One region of the Actinobacillus equuli genome, then DNA from elsewhere that is predicted to be linked to it. Evidence: riboswitches for the same ligand, from Rfam matches in the RefSeq annotation. Region 1 holds a riboswitch; the other holds the start of a gene.
What was found. A riboswitch is a leader RNA that binds a small molecule or an ion and turns the genes downstream of it on or off. The one in region 1 is predicted to bind thiamine pyrophosphate.
Positions count from the first base shown of each region.

Region 2: it holds a riboswitch for thiamine pyrophosphate, as region 1 does, so the genes downstream of both, EL121_RS00695 (ABC transporter ATP-binding protein) here and thiB (thiamine ABC transporter substrate binding subunit) in region 1, are expected to answer to the same signal.

Region 1 covers NZ_LR134310.1:1,800,645-1,804,067, forward strand. The annotation lists gene EL121_RS08505 (YadA C-terminal domain-containing protein) at 1-258, shown strand, start outside; gene EL121_RS08510 (amidohydrolase family protein) at 362-1,348, opposite strand; TPP riboswitch at 1,630-1,722, shown strand; gene thiB (thiamine ABC transporter substrate binding subunit) at 1,793-2,752, shown strand; gene dksA (RNA polymerase-binding protein DksA) at 2,963-3,412, shown strand.
Region 2 covers NZ_LR134310.1:151,336-154,758, reverse strand. The annotation lists gene EL121_RS00700 (autotransporter domain-containing esterase) at 1-1,174, shown strand, start outside; TPP riboswitch at 1,327-1,419, shown strand; gene EL121_RS00695 (ABC transporter ATP-binding protein) at 1,523-2,254, shown strand; gene EL121_RS00690 (ABC transporter permease) at 2,247-2,996, shown strand; gene EL121_RS00685 (HesA/MoeB/ThiF family protein) at 3,042-3,423, shown strand, end outside.

The sequences.
Region 1 (3,423 bases):
CGTATTGATTCAATGGAAAAACGTTATGATAGAGGGATTGCAACTGCTGGTGCAATAGGGCTATTACCACAACCGCACGTTTCAGGTAAATCAATGTTTGCAGCCTCTGTAGCAAATTATCGTGCACAACAAGCAATTGCCGTAGGTTATTCGCGTTTAAGTAATAACGGTAAACATATTCTTAAACTTAGCGCATCATCAAATGTATCTGGTAAAAAAGATGTATTAGCAGGCGCGGCTTACGGTTACCAATTCTAATTTGGGGAATATAAAAAAGCGGATACATTGTATCCGCTTTTTTTTGCAAATTTGACCGCTTGTTTGTACTCAATCAGTATAAAAATGAGTGAATAGCCGGAAATTAGAGTAAACCCAATACTTTTCTACCGTTGATTGAGGCGATATTCGCCATTTCTTCTAAATTGGTAAAGCGACAGCCGGCAGAGAGTAAGCTAAGTTCTTGCCACATATCACCTTCGCATAACGGCACCATATAGTCACAGATGTTATCAGTACCGATTGCCACGGTAATGCCTTCCGGAATCAATTCGTCCGCCGGTGTAAGCGCATTGTGGAACGGCTGTAAATCTTCTTTACGACCGCTATCAATCCACGCCATTGGGCAGGCAATCACCATCATTTGTGAATCTCGCATTTTTTGGTATAGCATTTTGCGATATTCTTTCGGGTGTGCACCGATAGAAATACCGTGAATTGCCACCACTCGACCTTGCATGCCGTGTTCGATTGCTTTATCGCATAATTGTTCGGTTTCTTTTTCTTTCGGCGTATTAAATTGGTCTACGTGTACGTGCAACATTTTGCCGAGCGATTTAGCTTTATCCATTAAAATATCCATTGCTTCCAAACCTTTGCCGAAATCCAATTCGTCACGGTATGGTAAGCCACCAATCATATCCACCATTTCAGAACCGATATCAAACCATTTTTTCGCAGTCGGCTCAATTACGCCTTTTAACGTTTGGTTGGCAAATTTTAAAGTAATATCGCTTTTATACACTTCACGTGCTTTGTGGGCGGCAATAATTGCACGATCTTCACATACACCGTCAATATCCACAAAAGTACCGAATGCGGTAACCCCTTGTGAAATCATTAATTCGATTGCTTGTGAAAAACGGCGGTAGTAGTCATCAACTGTTGAGTTACGTTTTACTTCGTCAACTAAATCCCATTTTTGTTGGAGATTGGCATTTTGATAAATGGTAATTTTCTCCGGCGTCATCGTAAATGCGCGGTCTGCATGGGCATGGGCATTAACCCATCCCCCTTTTTTAATGATTTCATCACGAATATGGCTTTTGAGCGTACGAATTAATTGGCTCATGTTAATCTTTTCCTCTCTACTTATTTTTGCTGAATTTTAGGTAAAAAAAAGATCTCCGAATAAGAGATCTACAAATATATTGAAATGCCAAAAAAAGAGCCAAGCACCATAATGAAATGATGTTTGGCTAAATGAGTGTTTAAGTATGTTGTAAAATTTAGCATATGAATCTATCTAGTTCCTTTCTTGGCACTAGGGCTGTAGTATATCTTCTAAAGGAACAAAAAGCAAACGTTTGCTTTTTGAATTTGCATTATATTTATACATACCTTACAATTCGCTCGTTCTCATTGGGGTGCTTTACAAGGCTGAGAAATTACCCATAGAACCTGATCTGATTAGTATCAGCGTAGGGATTTGAGACGTTTGCTATGCTTACCATATATTAAGGTAGCTAGTTTTACTCAAATCCTTCTAGCTTATTTTTAGAAGGAATATACGACAATGAAAAAACTTTTGGCATTATCGGCTTGCTGTTTTGCGGCACAGGCTGTAGCGCAAACACCTGTCTTGACGGTTTACACTTATGATTCTTTCACTTCAAAGTGGGGACCAGCGCCAAAACTTGAAGAATTATTTGAAAAACAATGTCAATGTGACGTGAGATTTTTGCCCTTTGAAGACGGTATTACGATGTTTAATCGAATTCGTTTAGAGGGTAAAAAAACCAAGGCGGACGTGATGCTAGGCATTGATAATTTTACGATGGAAGAAGCGCAAAAATCGGGATTCTTCACCGAGCACGAATTAACCGTTGCGGATTTTCCTTGGCAAAATAAAGTATTCTTTCCATATGATTACAGCGAATATGCTTTTATCTATAACAAGGAGAAATTAGCGCAGCCGCCGAAATCATTAAAAGAATTAGTTGAACGCCAAGATTTAAAAGTGATTTATCAAGACCCTCGTACCAGTACGGTTGGTCGAGGTTTATTATTTTGGGTAAACAGCGTGTACGCTGATAAAGCGGAAGAAGCTTGGAAAACTTTAGCTAAACATACGGTAACTGTTGGTAAAGGCTGGTCTGAAACTTATGGTGCCTTTTTAAAAGGCGAGTCTGATTTGGTACTAAGTTATGCGACTTCACCGCTTTATCATCAATGGCATGAAAAAACTGACAAGTATGTCGCTGCGCAATTTGAAGAAGGCCATTTGGTTCAAACGGAAGTTGCTGCGATTACCAAAGTGAGTAAGCAAAAAGCATTAGCCAAACAATTTTTGCAATTTTTACATCAAGCTCAAGCGCAAAATGTGATTTCTTATCATAATGTGATGAAACCGGTGATAAGTACAGAAGCAGATCCCGCATTTAAAGCGTTACCTGAATATAAACAACTAGCTTTTATACAGCCGTCTCCTGAGACAGTGAGACAATGGATCGCAAGCTGGCAACAGAGCTGGTAATTGAAATAATTAGGTTATTTTAACGGCTAATGGAATCTTTAGCCGTTTTTATTGTCTGCTAAGCGGTAAAAATTACAAAAATTTTTGCAAAATCTGATTGCCAAAAGGGATTACATTTGTTATTTATACGCCCTTTTGAATTATCCCCTAAAATTTTTTATATCAATTTATTCTAAACAGGGGCAACACTATCCAACAAGGAGTGAAATTATGGCTCAAGTGGCAGGTACCACTTCATTAGGTTTATTAGCTCTAGCAGGCGTTACACCTTACCAACCTAAAAAAGACGAAGAATACATGAGCGATGCGCAAAAAGAGCATTTTCGTAAAATTCTTCGTGCGTGGCATGTTCAAATTATGGAAGAAGCTGAGCGCACCAAAAGCCAAATGCAAGAAGAAGTTGCAAATTTTGCCGATCCAGCAGACCGCGCAACACAGGAAGAAGAATTCAGTCTTGAATTAAGAAATCGTGACCGTGAGCGTAAATTGCTTAAAAAAATTGAGCAAACGCTAAATAGCATTGCCGAAGATGAATACGGCTATTGCGAAACTTGTGGGGTAGAAATTGGTCTACGTCGTTTAGAAGCTCGCCCGACGGCAGATATGTGTATTGACTGTAAAACGCTTGCAGAAATCCGTGAAAAGCAAATGGGCTTATAAGCTTAATTAGA
Region 2 (3,423 bases), 800 kb from region 1:
AGCGGCAAGTGCGACAAGTTTCTTAAATAGCGCAACCACTCAAGCATTAAATTCAGTGGGTGGCAATATTGTACGCATTGATACGGATGCATTATTTACGGATATGTTGAGTAATCCGGCGGACTTCGGTTTAACCAACACGACCGCAACAGTATGTGCATCGACTACGAAGCCAGGTTGTACGGTAGCGGATCAAGCGAATGCAGACGGTAAATTATTTGCAGACGGTTTCCACCCGGGTGCTGTAGCGCACAAAGTGATGGCGGATTATATTTTAAATGTATTACAAGCGCCGAGCGAAGTAAGCGTATTGCCACAATTAGCGTTACATTCAACGGAGAAAACTTTTGATTTCGCTCGCCAACAAAGCAATCTTAATCGTTTATTAAAACAAGAAGCTAAAACCGTACAAGGTATCGCAGCATATCAACGTTATAACGAAGGTGATGCGATTTATGCAGGTTTGAAAGCGCAATTTACGCCACAATGGCAATTCTCGGCATTATTTAGCCAAAGTGATTTAGAAGGCTCAAAAGGCTCAACTAAAGGCGAAATTAAGAGTAAAGCGATTAATACCGCAGTGCGTTATGATGCGGATAAATGGTGGGTCGGTGCAGCATTACAGTTAAGCGATAACGACTATAAAACCAGTAGTCAAATTCAGCTAGGTAGTGCTAAACGTTCACAAAAAGGTGAGACGAGTGGGGCAGTAATCAGTGCCGGCGTATTTGGTGGTTATGAATGGCAATTTGATAATAAACAAGTGGCGTTGTTAGCAGATCTTACCAATAGCCATGGCAAAGTAATCGATTTTGGCGAGACGAAAGCGAATGCAATGCGATTAAGTTTTGCAGAGCAACAAATTCGTAGCGTGCGTAGCGGTGTAGGTGCCGAATACCGTTATCAATTTGCAGATTGGCAACCGTATGTGAATGCTCGCTGGGTAAAAGAGTGGCGTGATTCACCGGCAGAATTATTGACTAGCTTTAACGGTAGCCAATTTAAAGTCGGTTTAGCACAAGCGGATAAGAGCTGGGTAAATGTACAAGCCGGTCTTGATTGGAAAGCGAAAGCAAGTCCGTGGCATTTCCAACTTGCGGTACAACGTGATTTAGGTCGTCGTGATAACTTCTCAGGTACATCATTCCATACTCATGTAGGTTATCAGTTCTAAACCTCTAATCTTGAGGCAAGCGGTTAAATTTTGTGATTTTTTTACAAAAAAGTTACATTTTTTAACCGCTTGTTTTTTTGTAATGTGATCTTGTTCACATATTCAAAAGTAACCGATTGGTTTTTATCGGTAATTTCTTTACACTATTAACAATTTTTTAGTCGGGGTGCCTCCAATGAGGCTGAGATTAGACCCGTGAACCTGATACAGTTAGTACTGACGTAGGAAACTAATATGCTTATTTTCATTTCAATTATTCCATTCTTTTTTTCATTAAAGTCATCTCATTCAATTCATTTTAGCCGTTAATTAGCGGTTTTAAGTCATACCTATTTTCTGAGGTATTCAATGAATTGTATCGAAATTTGCCAGTTGCATTTTGCATTTAAAGATCAGGTTATTTTTAATAACTTCGATTTCGTACTGCCGAAAGGTAAGTGGTGTGCATTATTAGGTGCATCAGGAATCGGTAAATCAACCTTACTTCGCTTAATTGCAGGACTAGAGACGGAAATATCCGGCTCGATCGCATTTGCTCCCGAGACGAAAATTGCTTGGCTTGCCCAGCAAGATTCCTTATTCCCCTGGTTATCCGTATTAGATAACGTGCAGTTAGCCGCACATTTACAAGGTAATAAAAATATTGAAACGCTAGCAAAGGCAGAACAATTATTAACTGCTGTAAACATGTTGGAGCATAAAAATAAACCTTGTTATCAACTTTCCGGCGGACAACGCCAGCGAGTGGCTTTGGCTCGTACATTAATACAAGATGCGGATCTCATCCTTATGGACGAACCGTTTTCCGCCTTAGATGCCGTTACGCGTTTACAGCTACAGCAACTGGCGGCACAGCTTCTAGCCGATAAGACAGTGCTGTTAATCACTCATGATCCGCAAGAAGCTATTCGTCTTGCTGATCAAATCTATATTCTTAAACATCAGCCGGTTCAACTATCGGATGTAATTGAGCCGTTAAGTAAGACCCCTCGTTTTAGCGTAAACACCGAACAATGGCAATTAGAACAACGCCTGTTGGATATGCTCTCTAACGATACTAAAGGGGGCAAGGATGTTTAAACGTTTACTCAAAATAAGTGGTTTGAGCTTATTGTTGATTCTCTTATGGCAATTAACTGTGATGGGGTTTGCGTTACCGCATTATATGTTGCCGGCGCCTCTCACGGTTTTTGAACAAATCGTCAGCCAATTTCCGCTACTTTGGCAGCATAGCCAAATTACTTTTATTGAAATTATTACTGGCCTAAGTCTGGGTTTCCTGCTTGGAGTAATGTCCGCCTTATTACTTTCGCTTTCCAAGTGGTTAAACGGTTTTTTATTGCCGTTATTAGTGATATCCCAAGCCATTCCGGTCTTTGCGATTGCACCTTTATTAGTGCTTTGGCTGGGATACGGTATGGCTTCCAAGATTGCGATGACCATCCTGATCATTTACTTCCCGGTTACGGCAGCCTGTTATGACGGACTGCGCAATACGCCCAAAGCCTATTTAGAATTAGCAAAAACCTTAGAAATTAAACCGCTTGCCATGTTGCTTCGGGTACGTCTGCCGGCAGCATTACCGGCGTTAGCTTCCGGATTACGTATTGCAGTTTCGGTTGCGCCTATCGGGGCTGTGGTCGGGGAATGGGTAGGATCTTCGCAAGGACTTGGCTATTTGATGTTACACGCCAATGCTCGAATGCAAACCGATTTATTATTTGCCGCTTTAACGATTTTAGTACTGATGACGCTTTGTTTGTATTTTGTGACCGATAGACTGCTACGCCGTTGGCTGCCGTGGGTTCAATATATGCGATAGCGTACAAGCGGTTGATTTTTTGAGATTTTTTACCAAGGAATTGTTATGAGTTTATCTGATCAATATTTCCTGCGTTATAGCCGCCAGATTTTACTAGAGGAATGCGGTATCGAAGGACAGCAAAAGTTAGCCAAAAGCAGAGTATTAGTGGTGGGCTGTGGCGGACTCGGTTCGCCGGTTGCACAATATTTAGCGTCTGCCGGCGTTGGAAAACTTTACCTTGCCGACTTTGATAGAGTGGACTTAACCAATTTACAACGCCAAACACTATTTGGCATGAAAGATTTAAACAAACCTAAAAGCGAACAGGCTCGGCTAAATTTACAAGCGATTAATCCGTCCGTTGAAATTATCGCCATTAATAAACAATTAACCGCAGAAAATCTGGCGTATTGGGTGAATAAAGTCGATGTGGTGTTGGATTGTT